Ruegeria pomeroyi DSS-3: one gene and its partner. The protein of the gene in region 1 binds, or shares a complex with, the protein of each later gene. Links are inferred from orthologs where the notes say so. Each region holds a gene or a part of one and is shown in the gene's direction. Other genes may lie near its edges.

Region 1 (8,397 bases):
CAAAGCCACCGATCGAGCCGATCAGCGGCCAGATCGACGGGGCCAGAATGTGATAATCGTGGTTCTTAGCGTGTGCCATAAGTGTCCCTCACCTTGCGGCGTTAGTTCGTGTTCGTTTTTTCACCTGCGTCGAGGGCGGCATAGCCCTCGGGCAGGTCGATTTCGTAGAATGTATACGACAGCGTGATCGTATGCACATATTTCGCGTCCCGGTCGTTAACGATCTCGGGGTCGACGAAGAAGGTAACCGGCATCTGCACCCGCTCGCCGGGTTGCAGGACCTGCTCTTCAAAGCAGAAACAGGCGATCTTGTCGAAGTAGCCGCCCGCCGAATAGGGCGCCACGTTATACGAGGCCTGCCCCGCCACCGGACGGTCGGTGGGGTTATAGGCCTCATAAAAGGCCAGCCCGGTCTCGCCGATGCGCAGTTCCATCTCGGTCTGCACCGGGCGGAATTCCCAAGGCATGCCACGCTCTTTCGAGGCGTCGAAGCGGACCTTTATGGTCTTGTCCAGAATGGTGTCCGATCCGGCCTCGGCCACGCCGGTGGCGCCGCCAAAGCCGGTGACCCGGCAGAACCAGTCATAGAACGGGACCGAGGCCCAGGCGAGGCCGCCCATCACCACGACCACGCTGACCAGTTGAACAACGGTTTTCTGAGGTCCGTTCAAAGCCATCAGCCTTGCCCTCCGACGCTGGCCTGGGGCGGTTCGAAATCGCCACGGGTCACCTTGACCACGGTCAGGCCGAAAACGATGAAGATAAAGGCCGCCAGGGTCAGCGCAACACCCAGGTTGCGACCGAAGCGGCGTTGATGCAGCTCATGTGTGCGGTTCAGGCTCATCCCCAGCCTCCCAGCCCATAGGGGCGCAGCAGCGCTTCGGCCAGGATGGCACCGAAATGCAGGAACAGATAGAGCAGCGACAATTTGAAGAACCCACGCTCGGTCTTGAAGTTGTCGGCCTCGCTGTCGGCCTCGTCCCGGCGCCAGATACGGATGGCCCCCAGCAGGAACAACGCGTTCAGCACCAGTGCGACGGCCAGATAGATCGGTCCGCCGATATTCGAGAATGCGGTGCCCAGCGCCAGCAGCGCCAGCAGGATCGTGTAGATCAGGATATGAACGCGGGTGGCGCGGCGGCCATGGGTCACGGTCAGCATCGGAACGCCTGCGTCGTCGTAGTCCGAGCGCATGAACAGCGCCAACGCCCAGAAATGCGGCGGCGTCCACATGAAGGTCAGCGCGAACATCAGCCAGGGTTCCACCGACATGTCGCCCGTGGCCGCGATCCAGCCGATCACCGGCGGGAAGGCCCCCGCCGCGCCGCCGATCACGATGTTCTGCGGCGTCGTCCGCTTCAGCCACATCGTATAGACGACCACATAGAAGAAGATGGTGAAGGCTAGAAACGCGCCCGCGAGCACATTGGTGGCCAGCGCCAGCATCATTACCGACAGGCCCGACAGGCCAAGGCCCAGCGCCAGCGCCTCGCCCGGCTCGACCTTGCCGGCGGGGATCGGGCGCTTTTTCGTGCGCTTCATCACCTGGTCGATATCGGCATCCCACCACATGTTCAGCGCGCCCGAAGCGCCGCCGCCGATGGCGATGAACAGGATGGCGCAAAACCCGATGAAAGGATGGACCGACACCGGTGCGGCCACCAGGCCGACCAGCGCGGTAAACACCACAAGCGACATCACCCGCGGTTTCAGCAGGGCGAAATAGTCGCCAAAACCGGCCTCGTCCGGGCGGTGCGCGGCCCGGGCAGTGCTGGCGTTGAAGCTTGCGTCGCTCATGCGGTGGTCCCTTGGGGCAAAAGCCGCGCGACATGCGCGCAGCCCGGGTCAGTCACGGTTGGCGGGGTCGGCCCCCGCCTGCGAGGTTCAGTTCGAGGCGACCTGATAGCTGGTCGGCAGACCGGCATATTCTTCCTTGGCGCTGGCCAGCCACTTGGCATATTCCGCCTCGCTGACCACCTTGACGGTGATCGGCATATAGGCGTGGTCCTTGCCGCAAAGCTCGGAGCACTGGCCGAAATAGATGCCTTCCTTTTCGGCCTTGAACCACAGCTGCGCCAGACGGCCCGGCACCGCGTCCTGCTTCACGCCAAAGGCGGGGATGGTCCAGGAATGGATCACGTCGGCCCCGGTCACGTTCATCACCACGACCTTGCCGACGGGCACGACAACGGCGGTATCGGTGGCCAACAGGTATTCATCCTGGCTATAGCCATGCTCTTCCAACGCGTCGCGGCCCAGCATGAAGCTTTCAAAGCCGAAGCCCTCGTCGGTATAGTCATAGCCCCAGTACCACTGGTAGCCGGTCACCTTGATGTTGATTTCGCCCTCGGGGATTTCCTGCTGGTCGAACAGCTCTTTCAGCGAGTAGGAGCCGATGAACAGCAGAATCACGATCGGCCCGACGGTCCAGAGGATTTCTACCGGCGTGTAATGCGAGAATTTCGCCGGGGTCGGATTGGCGCGGCTGTTGAACCGCACGATGCACCAGACCAGCAGCGCCGCGACCAGCAGGCAGATGGCGGTGATGATGACCAGAATCATGCCATCCAGCCATTGCAGGTCGCGCGCCAGTTCGGTTGCGGCGGGCTGAAAGCCCATCCCGCCGTCGACCGGTTTGCCGATGATCTCCAGCTCCTGCGCCGCCGCGGGCAGGCTCGAAAGTGCGGCGAGAAGCGCCGAAAGCGTCAAAGCGTTCTTCATGTTCTGTCCTGATCGTTTGATCTTGCGTCCCTGACCGGGGGGTCCGTGAATCGAAACACACCCCGCCCGTTGTCTTTGGTCGCGTTAAAAATCATATTCCCGGAGGCAGATAAAGCAAAATGCTTGCGTCAAACAGACGCTATTTTTGATCTGGATCAAACAACGAGGCCGCAAATCATGGCGCAAGACCCTTTTCGACCCTTTGAAACAGCCCTTCCGCAGGACGAGGCGCTGGCCGTTCTGCGGGCGGCCACCGACGGGGCCGAGGATGGCGAACTGTTCGTCGAGCGCCGCAAATCAGAAGCGCTGAGCTTTGACGACGGTCGGCTGCGCTCGGCCTCGTATGATGCATCCGAAGGGTTCGGCCTGCGCGCCGTCAAGGGCGAGGTGGCGGGATATGCCCATTCCACCGATGTCTCGATTCCCTCTTTGCGGCGCGCGGCCGAGACCGCGCGCCTGGCGGTGGGCGATGGCGGCGGCACCCTGGCCGGCGCCCCGGCCCGCACCAATCGCAAGCTATATACCGAGGACGATCCTATCGACTCGGCCGCATTCCCGGTCAAGGTCGAGACCCTGCGCGAGATCGACGCCTTTGCCCGCGATCTCGATTCGCGGGTGGTCCAGGTCTCGGCCTCGATCATGGCCTCGCTGCAAGAGGTCGAGATCCTGCGCCCTGACGGGGTGCATCTGCGAGATGTGCGGCCCATGACGCGGGTCAACGTCTCGGTCATCGTCGAGCGCGACGGACGGCGCGAGAGCGGCAGCGCCGGTGGCGGTGGCCGGGTCGGACTGGACGGGCTGATCGCCCCCGAGGCCTGGCAGGCGCAGGCGCGCGAGGCGCTGCGTATCGCGCTGGTGAACCTCGATGCCGAACCGGCGCCTGCCGGGGTGATGGAGGTGGCGCTTGGCCCCGGCTGGCCCGGCATCCTGCTGCACGAGGCGATCGGGCACGGGCTGGAGGGTGATTTCAACCGCAAGGGCACCTCGGCCTTTGCCGGGCTGATGGGGCAGCAGGTGGCCGCGCGCGGGGTCACCGTGGTCGATGACGGCACCCTGCCCGACCGGCGCGGCTCGATCACCGTCGATGACGAGGGCACGCCCTCGCGCCGGACGGTGCTGATCGAGGACGGCATCCTGACCGGATACATGCAGGATCGCCAGAACGCCCGCCTTATGGGAGTTGAGCCAACCGGTAACGGACGGCGCCAGAGCTATGCCCATAAACCGATGCCGCGCATGACCAATACGGTGATGCTGGGCGGCAATGCCGACCCCGCCGATCTGGTGGCCGAGATCAAGGACGGCATCTGGGCGGTGGGATTCGGCGGCGGTCAGGTCGACATCACCAATGGCAAGTTCGTGTTCTCGTGCACCGAGGCGTACCGGGTGCGCAACGGCCGCATCGGCGCGCCGGTCAAGGGGGCCACGCTGATCGGCGACGGGCCTTCGGCGTTGCAACGCATCCGGGGGCTGGGCAATGACATGGCGCTCGATCCCGGCATGGGCACCTGCGGCAAGGACGGCCAATGGGTACCGGTGGGCGTGGGCCAGCCCACGGTGCTGATGGATGGGCTGACAGTGGGCGGCTCGGCCGCGTGACCCGGGACGGCGGCAAGGTAAACGTTTTTGCCGCCGATTCTCCCTTACGGCTTGAGGCTGCGCATAAACTCGCTCTTGAGATACCGATTTAAAATTCGCAATTTCAGATAGTTACCTCGTTCCCACTACCTGGTTCGCAAAAAACTGCGAAGAATTTAGTTTGATTCACCGCCTGTTAACGAGCCGGGCTGTAAACCTGTTTCTGCAAACAGGCGGAGCGACGGATGACCGAGGAACAGTTTTCTTCCTATCACCCCCCACTCCCACCCACCACGGAAGAGGACCGGTTTTCCTGGCTCCGCCTTTTGCGCTCGCGCAGAGTTGGCCCGACAACGTTCCGCCGACTGATGCACGAGCATGGCACGGCGCAGAACGCGCTGGCCGCGCTGCCTGAAGTGGCACGTGCCGCCGGGGTCGAGGGCTATGAAATATGCCCGCCCGGTGTTGTCGAAGCAGAGCTCAAGGCCGCAAAAGCCGCGAAAGCGCGGCTTTTGTGCCTGGGCGATGCCGACTACCCCTCTCATCTGGCCGGGATCTCGGATGCGCCGCCGCTCTTGTGGCTGCTCGGCGACCCGGCCCTGTTGCGCCGCCCGATGATCGCGCTGGTGGGCGCGCGCAATGCCTCGTCGCTGGGCACCCGCATGGCGCGGGCTTTGGCGCAGGATCTGGGCACCGCCGGTTTTGTCGTGGTCTCGGGGCTGGCGCGCGGCATCGACACCGCCGCGCATCTTGCGGCGCTGCCCAGCGGCACCATCGCGGTCATGGCGGGTGGCGTCGACACTGTCTATCCCGCCGAGAACACCCATCTGGCCGCCGACATCGCGCAGCACGGGTTGCGCCTGTCGGAACAGCCGATGCGCCTGACCCCGCAGGCGCGCCATTTCCCGCGCCGCAACCGCATCATCTCGGGCCTGGCCCAGGCAGTGGTGGTGGTCGAGGCCGCCGCCAAATCCGGCAGCCTGATCACCGCGCGCGACGCGCTGGACCAGGGGCGCGAGGTGCTGGCGGTGCCCGGTCACCCGTTCGACGCCCGCGCCGCCGGCTGCAACATGCTGATCCGCGACGGCGCCCATTTGGTGCGCAATGCCGAGGATGTGATCACTGCCCTGCCTGCCCTGACAGCGCCGCAACCGCAACCCGACCTGTGCGACCTGATGCAACAGCCGGCACCGCCCGCCAAACGCAGCCTGCGCGAAACCGTGGCGCTGCACAGCCTGATCCTCGACCGGCTCGGGCCATCGCCAGTGGCCGAGGATCAGCTGATCCGCGATCTGGCCGCCAGCCCGGGCGAGGTCGCCCCGGTGTTGGTCGATCTTGAGCTGGAAGGGCGGATCAACCGTCAGGCCGGCGGGCTGCTGTCGCGCGTCAACTGACCCCGTCCCGCCCGCACCCAAGACTGCGACGGGCCGGTCCCACCTGCCTCTGACACTCGGAACAACTGCGCCCAAACAGCACCGATTGACAATCGGGGCTTGCACCCCACATGTTGCCCCGCCATAGAACGCGCCGTGTCCGATGAATGAGGTTCCTATCTAAATGCCTGTTGTTGTTGTAGAATCCCCTGCCAAGGCAAAAACGATCAACAAATATCTCGGCTCGGACTACACGGTTCTGGCATCTTATGGCCATGTGCGCGACCTGCCTGCCAAGGACGGATCGGTCGATCCCGAGCATGATTTCGACATGACCTGGGAGGTTGCCGCCGACAGTCGCAAGCACGTCAAGGCAATCGCTGACGCCCTGGCCGAGGACAACGAACTGATCCTCGCCACCGACCCCGATCGCGAGGGCGAGGCGATCAGCTGGCACCTGCAGGAAGCGCTGACCAAGCGCCGTTCGATCAAGAAGGGCACTGCCGTCAGTCGCGTCACTTTCAACGCCATCACCAAGGACGCGGTGACCAAGGCGATGCAGAACCCGCGCCAGGTCGATATGCCGCTGGTCGAGGCCTACCTGGCGCGCCGTGCGCTGGATTATCTGGTGGGCTTCAACCTGTCCCCGGTACTGTGGCGCAAGCTGCCCGGCGCGCGCAGCGCGGGCCGGGTGCAATCGGTCTGCCTGCGCCTGATCGTCGAGCGCGAGATGGAGATCGAGGCCTTCAAGCCGGTGGAATACTGGTCGGTCAAGGCCTTGCTGGAAACCCCGCGCGGCCAGGTCTACGAGGCGCGTCTGGTCACGCTGGCGGGCAACAAGCTCGACAAGATGGACATTTCCAACGCCACCCAGGCCGAACTGGCCGTGCAGGCGATCACCAGCCGCGCGCTGAGCATCCAGTCGGTCGAGGCGAAACCGGCGGCGCGCAACCCCTCGGCGCCCTTCATGACTTCAACCCTGCAACAAGAGGCCAGCCGCAAGTTCGGCATGGGCGCGCGCCACTGCATGAGCGCGGCGCAGCGCCTATATGAGGCCGGGCACATCACCTATATGCGGACCGACGGCATCGACATGGCGCCCGAGGCGGTCATGGCCACCCGCGACGCCATTGCCGACCGGTTCGGGGCCGAATACGTGCCCGACAGCCCGCGCATGTACAAGAACAAGGCCAAGAACGCGCAAGAGGCGCATGAATGCATCCGCCCCACCGACATGCGCAAGGACGCCGCCGCGCTGAAGCTGAAGGACGAGGATCAGCGCCGTCTTTACGACCTGATCTGGAAACGCACCATCGCCTGCCAGATGGCCGCCGCCCGGCTGGAGCGGACCACGGTCGAGATCGGCAGTGCCGATGGCCAGGTCGGCCTGCGCGCCACCGGCCAGGTGGTGCTGTTCGACGGGTTCCTGCGGGTCTACGAAGAGGGGCGCGACGATGTCGAGAATGACGAGGACAAGCGCCTGCCCCAGATCTCGATGGGGGAAAAGGCGGTTTTTGCCAAGACTTCGCTGGCCGATCAATTCGCCAGGGCGACCGGAGATACCCCGCTGACCGAGGGCGCCAAGATCGCCAAGGAAGCGATCCTGTCCGAGAACGAGGCGGTGCTGGCGCTGCAACACCACACCCAGCCGCCGCCGCGCTATACCGAGGCGACGCTGGTCAAGCGGATGGAAGAGCTGGGCATCGGCCGCCCCTCAACCTATGCCTCGGTCATCACCACGATCCAGGACCGGGAATATGTCCGCAAGGACAAGAACCGCCTGATCCCCGAGGAAAAAGGCCGCATCGTCACCATCTTCCTGCTGAACTTCTTTCGCCAATATGTGGGCTACGAGTTCACCGCCAATCTGGAAGAGCAGCTGGATGACGTCAGCGCAGGCTCGCGCGATTACAAGGACCTGCTGGGCCGGTTCTGGCGCGATTTCTCGGCGGCGATCAGCGAAACATCCGAGCTGCGCATCTCCGAAGTGCTCGACAAGCTGGACGAGGCGCTGGCACCCCAGCTCTATCCGCCGCGCGAGGATGGGTCCGACCCGCGGATCTGCCCCAAATGCGGCACCGGCCAGCTGCATCTGAAGACCTCGCGCACCGGCGGGTTCGTCGGCTGCGGCAACTATCCCGAATGCCGCTATACCCGCCCGATCAGCGGCGACGCGGACGACAGCGCCGAGCGGCTGCTGGGCGAGGATGGGGGCGACGAGATCTGGCTCAAGGCGGGCCGGTTCGGCCCCTATGTCCAGCGCGGCGAGATCAGCGAAGAAAACAAGAAACCCCCGCGCGCCAGCCTGCCGCGTGGCTGGTCGGCCGAAGACCTGGATCTCGAAAAGGCGCTGGTGCTGCTCAGCCTGCCGCGTCAGATCGGCCAACATCCCGAAGGCGGCATGATCAGCTCGAATTTCGGGCGTTTCGGCCCCTATCTGATGCATCAGCTGCCGGATGAGGCCAAACCGATCTATGCCAATCTCAAGGACCCGAGCGACGTGTTCGAGATCGGCATGAACCGCGCGGTCGAACTGCTGGCCGAAAAGCGCGCCAATCCGCGCGGTCGGGGCCGGGCAGCGGCCAAACCGCTCAAGGAGCTGGGCGAACATCCCGAACACGGCGGCGCGGTCAACGTGCTGGATGGCCGTTACGGCGCCTATATCAAATGGGACAAGGTCAATGCGACCCTGCCCAAGGATGTGGAAGCGGCGGATGTGACGATG
Region 2 (8,323 bases), 360 kb from region 1 along the record:
CACCGCGATGCGCAGGTCACAGGCCAGCGCCATGCCATTGGCCCCGCCCGCCAATGTCCCGTTCAGGGCCGCGACCGTCAGGCAGGGCAGCGCCGCGATCGCGCCCGACAGCCGCTCCCACAAGTCCGAGGTCGCCAACCCCGCCCGCGCGGCCTCGAGATCGGCACCGGCGCTGAATACCTTGCCGCGCCCGGTCAGGATCAGCGCCCGCGCCTCGCCCGCCGTCTCGGCGATCTCGACCAGCCGCTCCAGCATGGCCACGGTCAGCGAATTGGCCTTGTCGGGGCGGTTCAGGGTGACGGTCCACAGACCGCCCTCCTTTTCCAGCTCGATCATGCCAGCCCCACCCGCTTGCGGATATCCTCGTCCCTGAGCGAGATTTCGGTTCCCAGAAACGGGTCCGCCTCGGCCCCGCACATCCACAAAAGGGTGCGTGCCGGCCAGTCGGCGGGAATATGCGCCGACCAGTCCAGCTGGCTGACCGGGTTGATGCCCGAGCCCTTGATCTCGCGCTGCATTTGGGTGGCCACGGTGCCCGGCGACAGGCCCATGGCGCGGATGCCATGATGCCCCTCTTCCAGATGCAGGCAGGCGGTCAGCATCGCTGCACCGGCCTTGGAGGCGCAATAATGGCTCCAGGCCTCGACCGGGTTATGGGCGGCGCCCGAACTGACGGTCAGTATGGTGCCACCGCCAGCCTTGCGCATCACCGGCAATGCCGCGCGCATGCCGTAATAGACACCTTTGAGGTTGATATCGATGGCATGGCCCCACCCGACGGGGTCCGAGCTGGCAAGATGCGAGATCGGCTCGATCACACCTGCGTTATTGATCAGCACGTCGAGCCCGCCGAACCGCGACACCGCCGCGTTCACCGCGCCTGCCACCTGCGCCGCGTCGGCCACGTCGCAGGCCAGGGCCAGCGCGCGATCGCCGATCTCTGCCGCCTGCGCGGCCAGTGCCTCGGCGCTGCGCGCCAGCAATACGACATTGGCCCCGGCCTGGGCAAAGACACGCCCCGCCTCGGCCCCGATCCCCCGGCTTGCGCCTGTGATCAGAACGGTTTTTCCTTTCACTGCGGTCATGCATCTTCCTCCCATGTCTGCTGCGCCAGTCCTACGCCGGGACAGGGGAAGGATCCAGTGCCTGCCCCCCTTGACGCCCGCCCCTTGCCGCAACACGATAGGCGCGAAATTGATCCAGAGAGGTTCTTCTGATGCCCGTTTTTCTACGCCGCACGTCCGGCGCCGTTCTTGTTTATGCCATTTCAACCCAGATCGCCTGGGCGGACCTGACCGCCGATCAGGTCTGGGCCGACTGGAACGCCTATCTCGGCGGCATGGGTTATGACGTCGCAGGCACGGAAAGCAGATCGGGTGACACGCTGACCATCGCCGATTTCGCCATGTCCATGAACATGCCGGAACAGGACAGCGCGATGTCGTTCTCGATGCCGCAGATCACCCTGACCGATCAGGGTGACGGCACAGTCCGGATCGGCCTGCCAGAAGAATTCCCGCTTTCCTTCACTATGAGTGTCGAGGATGAGGCGCCGGTGACCGGCACCGTCACCTATGCCAACCGCAACATGTCCATGGTTGCAAGCGGCGATCCGGACAACATCACCTATGATTACAACGCCGATCAGATCAGTGTGCGGCTTGCCTCGCTGATGGCCGATGGCGAGGCGATGCCCGCCGACGCCATAAGCTTCCTGATGGAAATGACCTCTGTCAGCGGCACATCGCAGATGAGCCTGGGCGAGATGCGCGATCTGGTGCAAAGCTTCACCGCAGCGGGCCTGACCTATGCGCTGTCCTTCGACGACCCGGACTCGGACGATGCGGGGAACTTCTCGGGCACGCTGTCGGATGTCAGCTATTCGGGGAGCGGCAGCCTGCCGACCAGTTTTGATGCGACCAACTTCTCGGACATGCTGAAGTCGGGCTTCGCCTTTGACGCGCTGATGAGCTATGGCGCCGGCAGCGGCAATGTGGCCGCCAAGGGCGATGGCGAGGAGTTTGCCTGGACCTCTTCCTCGCAGGGCGGCGATTTCCGGATCGCGATGGACGCGGGCCATGTGGTCTATGACCTCAAGGGCCGCCAGTCGCAGATTTCGATGACGACGCAGGACCTGCCGTTTCCCATTGATCTGGCCATGGCGGAATCGGGGTTCAAGCTGGATATCCCCACGCAGGCGGGCGACGATCCGCAACCCTTCAGCTTTGGCATGAACCTGACCGATTTCACCATGTCCGACATGATCTGGGGCATGTTCGACCCCGCCGGCGCCCTGCCGCGCGATCCGGCGACCGTGGTGCTTGACCTGTCGGGCCTGGCGACGGTTCTGGTCGATTTCCTCGATCCGACCGTAGCAGAAACGCTCGAGGCGACCGGCGGTGCCCCGGGCGAGCTGAACGAGCTGACCATCAACCAGCTGCTGGTCTCGCTGGTGGGGGCCAAGCTGACCGGCACCGGCGCCTTCACCTTCGACAATTCCGACTACGAGTCCTTTGGCGGGATGCCCGCACCCTCTGGTGTGGCCAACCTGACGCTGACAGGGGCAAATGCGCTGCTGGACAAGCTGATCGCGATGGGCTTCGTCTCGGAGGATGACGCCATGGGCGCGCGGATGATGATGGGCATGCTGGCGGTGCCCGGCGATGCGCCCGATACGCTGAACTCGAAGATCGAGATCAATGAACAGGGTCATGTGCTGGCCAACGGTCAGCGCATCAAGTAACCGCCTTTGGGGCGCGTGCATCGGCTGCGCGCCCCGTTGACACCCCGGTCGCCCGCGCCGCGCCCCATGGGGCTTGCAGCGGGCGGCGGCGGGGGCTACCTCCCTGACAACAGCAAAGGACAGCCCATGCCGCACAAGGCCGAAGACCTCAGCCACGCCCTTTTGCACGCCGCCCGCCAGGCTGGCGCCGAAGCCGCCGACGCGCTGGTGGTGCAGGGTACATCGGTCTCGGTCGAGGTGCGCGGCGGCGCGTTGGAACATGCCGAACGCTCTGAGGGGACCGATCTGGGCCTGCGGGTGTTCGTCGGCAAGCGGCAGGCGATCGTGTCCAGCTCGGACAGCCGCCCCGAGGCGCTGGCCGCAATGGCGGAGCGCGCTGTGGCGATGGCACGCGAGGCCCCTGAGGACCCCTATGCCGGGCTGGCCGAGCCCGATCAGCTGGCGCGCGGCTGGGACCTTGCCGCGCTGAACCTGCGTGACCCTGCCGCCGAACCCGACCCTCAGGCACTGATGCAGGACGCGCTGGCCGCCGAGACCGCCGCCGCAGCGGTAAGCGGCGTGACCCAGGTGTCGGATGCCGCCGCCGCTTACGGTCAGCACCATGTGCACCTGGCCGCCACCAACGGGTTTTCCGGCGGCTACGGGCGCAGTGTGCGTTCGCTTTCCTGCGTGGCGATTTCGGGCAGCGGAACGGGGATGGAGCGGGACGCCGATGGCGACAGCCGCACCTATCAGTCCGACCTGCGCAGCCCCGAAGAGATCGGCCGCAGCGCCGGCGAACGAGCGGTGGCCCTGCAAGGGGCGCGCAAACCGGCGACCGGCAGCTATCCGGTGCTGTTTGATGAACGCATTTCAGCCTCGCTGATCGGGCATCTTCTGGCGGCGGCAAATGGCGCTTCTGTCGCGCGCGGCTCGTCCTGGCTCAAGGACAATCTGGGCGAGCAGGTGCTGCCCGCTGCCCTGTCGCTGATCGAAGATCCGCATCGCCCGCGTGTCTCTGGATCGCGCCCCTTCGATGCCGAGGGCCTGCCGACGCAGGCCCGCGCCATTGTCGAAGACGGGGTGCTGACCGGCTGGACGCTGGACCTGGCTAGCGCACGCAAGCTGGGGTTGGCCTCGACCGGCAATGCCACCCGTGGCGTGTCGGGTCCGCCCTCGCCCAGCAACTGGAACCTGACGCTGACGCCCGGCACGGCCAGCCGCGACGATCTGATCCGCGACATGGGAACCGGGCTGCTGGTGACCTCGCTGATCGGATCGACGATCAACCCCAACACCGGCGATTACTCGCGGGGGGCCTCGGGGTTCTGGGTCGAGAAAGGCCAGATCGCCTATCCGGTCAACGAATGCACCATCGCGGGCAATCTGCGCGACATGCTGCTGGGGATGATCCCGGCAAACGATGCCCGGCCCTGGCTGACGCGGGTGGTGCCGTCGATCCTGATCGAGGGGATGACGCTTGCCGGAAACTGACGTCGACCTGCTGATCCGCGCCGCCCGCGAGGCCGGGCAGATCGCCACCCGCTATTCGGGGCGTGACGCCCGGCGCTGGGACAAACCCGATGGCGCGGGCCCGGTGACCGAGGCCGATCTGGCGGTGAATGCCATGCTGGCGCAGATGCTGCCCGCGGCCCGCCCCGGCTATGGCTGGCTCAGCGAAGAGACCGAGGACACCGCCGCGCGGCTGGATCACGACCGCGTTTTCATCATCGACCCGATCGACGGCACCCGCAGCTTTGCCGAAGGGTCGCGCACCTGGGCGCATGCGCTGGCGGTGGCGGATCGGGGCGTGGTCACTGCCGCCGCCGTCTATCTGCCCCAGCGCGACCTGCTGTTTTCCGCCTCGGCCGGGGGCGGCGCCTTTCTGAACGGCGCGCCGATCCGGGTCTCGGCGCCTGCGCATCTGGCCCAGGCGCATATTCTTGCCGCGCGCCCCAACCTGCAGCCGGAACACTGGACCGGGGGCCAGGTGCCCGCGTTCCACCGCGACTATCGCCCCTCGCTTGCCTATCGTCTGGCGTTGGTGGCGCAGGGACGGTTCGACGGGATGCTGACCCTGCGGCCCAGCTGGGAATGGGATATCGCTGCTGGCGAGTTGATCCTGCGCGAGGCGGGCGGGCTTTGTACCGACCGGAGCGGTGCGGCCCTGCGCTTCAACAATCCCAAGCCCCGGCTGGACGGGGTCATCGCCGGTGGGCACACCGTGCATCGCGGCCTGTTCGGCGCCCTCGACCCCGCCAGCGCGGGTATTGCGGCGCATTGACGGCAACAGCCCCGCGCGCCCGATGGCTTGACCCGGGCCGCCAAACCCTTAGGGTGCCGCCGATTTCAACCCCTCTCCGTCAGGAGCGCCGCATGGCATCCACCGCCCCGACCGACCGGCGACCCGGCGCATCCGATGGCCGTTCACCATCGGGGCGAGGCTGAGCCATGGCGCGGTCTCTCAGCCTTGCGGCCTATCGGGTGCTCAGCTGGCGTGGTGTACATCCGCCGGGCAAGGATATGCCGGCCCGGCCAAAGGGTGAACTGGTCTGGATTCATGTGAACAACCGCGGCCGTTTCCCCGCGCTTTGCGATCTGTCCGAACGGCTGGTCGCCCAGCGCCCCGATCTGAGCCTGCTGTTCACCATCCCGGCGGACACGCGGGTCGATGACTGGATGGCGCCTTGCGGTCTGGTTTCGGTCCTGCCCGAAGACCATCCGGGCCCAGCCCGCCGGTTTCTGGATCACTGGCGCCCGGATTTGTGCCTGTGGTCGGGCGGAGCGCTGAAACCCAACCTGATCGACGAGACCGACAGCGCGGGCATTCCGATGCTGCTGATCGACGTCTCTGAGCGAGAGTTGCAGGCCCGCCGCCACCGCTGGCTGCCCGATCTGACGCGCACCATGCTGGACTGTTTCGACCTGATCCTGACCGATGGCGAGGCAACCGCGCGCTATGTGCGCCGGGCTGGCATCCCGCCAGCCAAGGTGCGTGTCTCAAGCCCGCTGCAGGTCAGCGCCAACCCGCCACCCTGGCCAGAAGAGGAACTGGTCGAGACCAACGCGACACTGGGCGGCAGGCCGGTCTGGCTGTCGGCCTGGACCCAGCCCAAGGAGTTCATCTCGGTGCTGACCGCGCATCGCCACGCGCTGCGGCTGCTGCACCGGCTCTTGCTGATCGTGCATGTGGCCGACCCGGCCGAGGCGGAACCGCTGCGCGCCCGGCTTGAGGCGATGGATTTGCGCTGCGCCGATTGGGATGCGGGCGACCGGATCGAGGATTCGACCCAGGTGGTGATCAGCGCCCATGCCGAGGATCTGGGCCTTTGGTACCGGATCTCGCCGCTGACATTCATGGGCAGCTCTCTCGAGTTCGGCACCGGCGGGCGCGATCCGCTGACGGCGGTGGCACTTGGGTCGGCGCTGCTTTACGGTCCGAATGTGCGTGCTCACATGGAGACATATGTGCGGCTGGCCTCGGCCGGTGCCGCGCGCTCGGTGCGCGATGCCGAGGCGCTGGGGCGCGAGGTCGTCGACCTTTTGGCCCCGGATGCGGCAGCGCGCATGGCGCTGGCCGGTTGGCAGGTGGCCACCGAAACCGCGCATCTGACCGACTCGTTGATCGAAATGGTGCAGGACCGGCTGGACCGGCGAAAGGCAGTTCATGCGAGCACCTGAGTTCTGGCAGAACGATCCCGCGCATCCGGGCTGGCAGTCGCGGCTGCTGGCACCGCTGGGCGCGCTGTATGCCCGCGCCACCGCGCGTCGGCTGGCAAAGGGCGATCCGGTTTCGGTGCCGGTACCGGTGATCTGCATCGGCAACCTGAACGCGGGCGGCACCGGCAAGACCCCCAGCGCGATCTGGGTCGCCGAACGGCTGCGCGATGCCGGGCACGAACCGCATGTGGTCACCCGTGGCTATGGCGGTACGCTCGAAGGCCCGGTGCAGGTCGATCCGCGCCGCCACCGCGCCGAGCAGGTGGGCGACGAGCCATTGCTGCTGGCTGCCTTTGCCGAGGTCTGGGTGGCCAAGGATCGCGCCGCAGGCACCCGCGCAGCAGCGGCGGCGGGGGCCAGCGTGATCATCCTGGATGACGGGTTCCAGAACCCGAGCGTCGCCAAGGATCTTTCGATTGTCGTGGTGGATGCGGCGCAAGGGTTCGGCAACGGTCGCTGCATTCCCGCCGGCCCTCTGCGAGAACCTGTGGCAACAGGTCTTGCCCGTGCCGATCTGGTTCTGGCCCTGGGAGATGCACAGGCACAGGAGCAGTTTCGCGACACCTGGGGCGCCGCGCTGAGTGTGCCGCTGGTCACTGCCGAGCTGAAGCCGCTGCGCACCGGTATGGACTGGGCCGCGACCCCGGTGCTGGCCTTTGCCGGGATCGGCAACCCGGCCAAGTTCTTTCGCACGCTTCGGGCCGAGGGCGCCGATCTGCGCCGGGCCGAGGCGCTGGACGATCACCAGCCGTTGACACCGGCGCTGATGACCCGGCTGGAAAACGAAGCGCGGCTTCTGGGTGCCCAGTTGGTGACGACCGAGAAGGATGCCGTGCGCCTGCCGCCCGCGTTCCGCTCCAAGGTCATCACCCTGCCCGTCCGGCTGGAGGTAGCGGAGGAGGACAGGCTGCGCGCCATCCTGCTGGCCGCAGCGCCGCCCCCGCCTTAGGCTCAGTTGCCCAGTTCGGCCTCGATCAGTGCCTTGAACCCGTCATAGGCCTGGTTCTCGACCTTCTTGCCGTTGATCATGAAGCTGGGGGTCGAGTTGATGTCATCCCGGGTCGCGTGTTCCTGGTACCATGCGACCAGGGTCTGCGCCTTGGTGGCGTCGCCCAGACAAGCCTCGAGCTTGTCATTCTCGATCCCGGCCAGGCGGCCGATCTTGCGCAGCTCCTCGGCGATCTCGGCCGGGCCACCGGCACGCGACCATTCGGCCTGCCCCTTGTAGATCAGGTCGGAGATGCCAAAGAATTTCTCGGGGCCCGCACAGCGCGCCACCATCGAGGCCCAGAGACCGTAGCGGTCGAAATACACCTCGCGATAGATGAAACGCACCTTGCCGGTGTCGATGAAATCGGCCTTGAGCTTCTTGTAGGGGCCTTCGTGAAACGCCGCGCAATGCGGGCAGGTATACGAGGCATATTCGATGACCTCGACCGGCGCGTCCTCGGCGCCCTGCACCATCTCGACAATGCTCGAGGTGTCGATCTCGGCCTGCTGCGCCTCGGCGCTGCCGACAAGCGGGTTGGCGGGCAGGTTGCCCTGTGACGGCAAGGTCAGCCAATAGGCCCCCGCCGCAATCGCCACACCGGCAAAGACCAAGGTTCCCAAACGGTTCATCTTTCTGCCCTTTCTCAAGATTTCTGTCTCGATAAAACGTTCTGGGCCAGCCTTTCAAGGGCCGCGCGCAAATCTTCATCTTTGGCGCCGTCGGCCACCCGCGCGGCCTCGGCCACGATTTCGGGACGCGGGGCGCTGGTGGCGGCCTTGGGGCGGTGCTCGAAGGTGGCCTGACCCTCGGCAAAACCGGTCGGCGCCGTCTGGGTGATGCGGACCCGGCTGATGGCGTTATAGCCATAGGCGGCGTTCACCCGTTCACGC

The links.
Region 2: the proteins of tldD (region 1) and SPO_RS17425 are in contact, whole or in part, in a solved structure (PDB 5NJ9), measured with the Escherichia coli proteins. The link is inferred for Ruegeria pomeroyi DSS-3 from one-to-one orthologs.

The regions. Positions count from the first base shown.
Region 1 is NC_003911.12:3,282,581-3,290,977, forward strand. Bases 2,197-5,109 are described here. They hold tldD (metalloprotease TldD), read left to right. Parts: upstream 2,197-2,898; coding sequence 2,899-4,320; downstream 4,321-5,109. Other genes in these bases: coxB (cytochrome c oxidase subunit II), read right to left, coding at 2,197-2,721; dprA (DNA-processing protein DprA), read left to right, coding at 4,545-5,109. In the rest of the region: SPO_RS15570 (cytochrome c oxidase subunit 3), read right to left, coding at 1-79; SPO_RS15575 (cytochrome c oxidase assembly protein), read right to left, coding at 102-677; SPO_RS23225 (hypothetical protein), read right to left, coding at 677-844; cyoE (heme o synthase), read right to left, coding at 841-1,797; more of coxB, read right to left, coding at 1,885-2,196; more of dprA, read left to right, coding at 5,110-5,693; topA (type I DNA topoisomerase), read left to right, coding at 5,857-8,397. UniProt on the Escherichia coli protein: Metalloprotease involved in CcdA degradation. Suppresses the inhibitory activity of the carbon storage regulator (CsrA).
Region 2 is NC_003911.12:3,642,534-3,650,856, forward strand. Bases 2,204-5,042 are described here. They hold SPO_RS17425 (TldD/PmbA family protein), read left to right. Parts: upstream 2,204-2,869; coding sequence 2,870-4,216; downstream 4,217-5,042. Other genes in these bases: SPO_RS17420 (DUF2125 domain-containing protein), read left to right, coding at 2,204-2,743; SPO_RS17430 (inositol monophosphatase family protein), read left to right, coding at 4,203-5,006. Also shown: SPO_RS17410 (enoyl-CoA hydratase/isomerase family protein), read right to left, coding at 1-336; SPO_RS17415 (SDR family oxidoreductase), read right to left, coding at 333-1,085; more of SPO_RS17420, read left to right, coding at 1,217-2,203; SPO_RS17435 (3-deoxy-D-manno-octulosonic acid transferase), read left to right, coding at 5,174-6,403; lpxK (tetraacyldisaccharide 4'-kinase), read left to right, coding at 6,390-7,391; SPO_RS17445 (DsbA family protein), read right to left, coding at 7,394-8,062; SPO_RS17450 (DUF721 domain-containing protein), read right to left, coding at 8,077-8,323.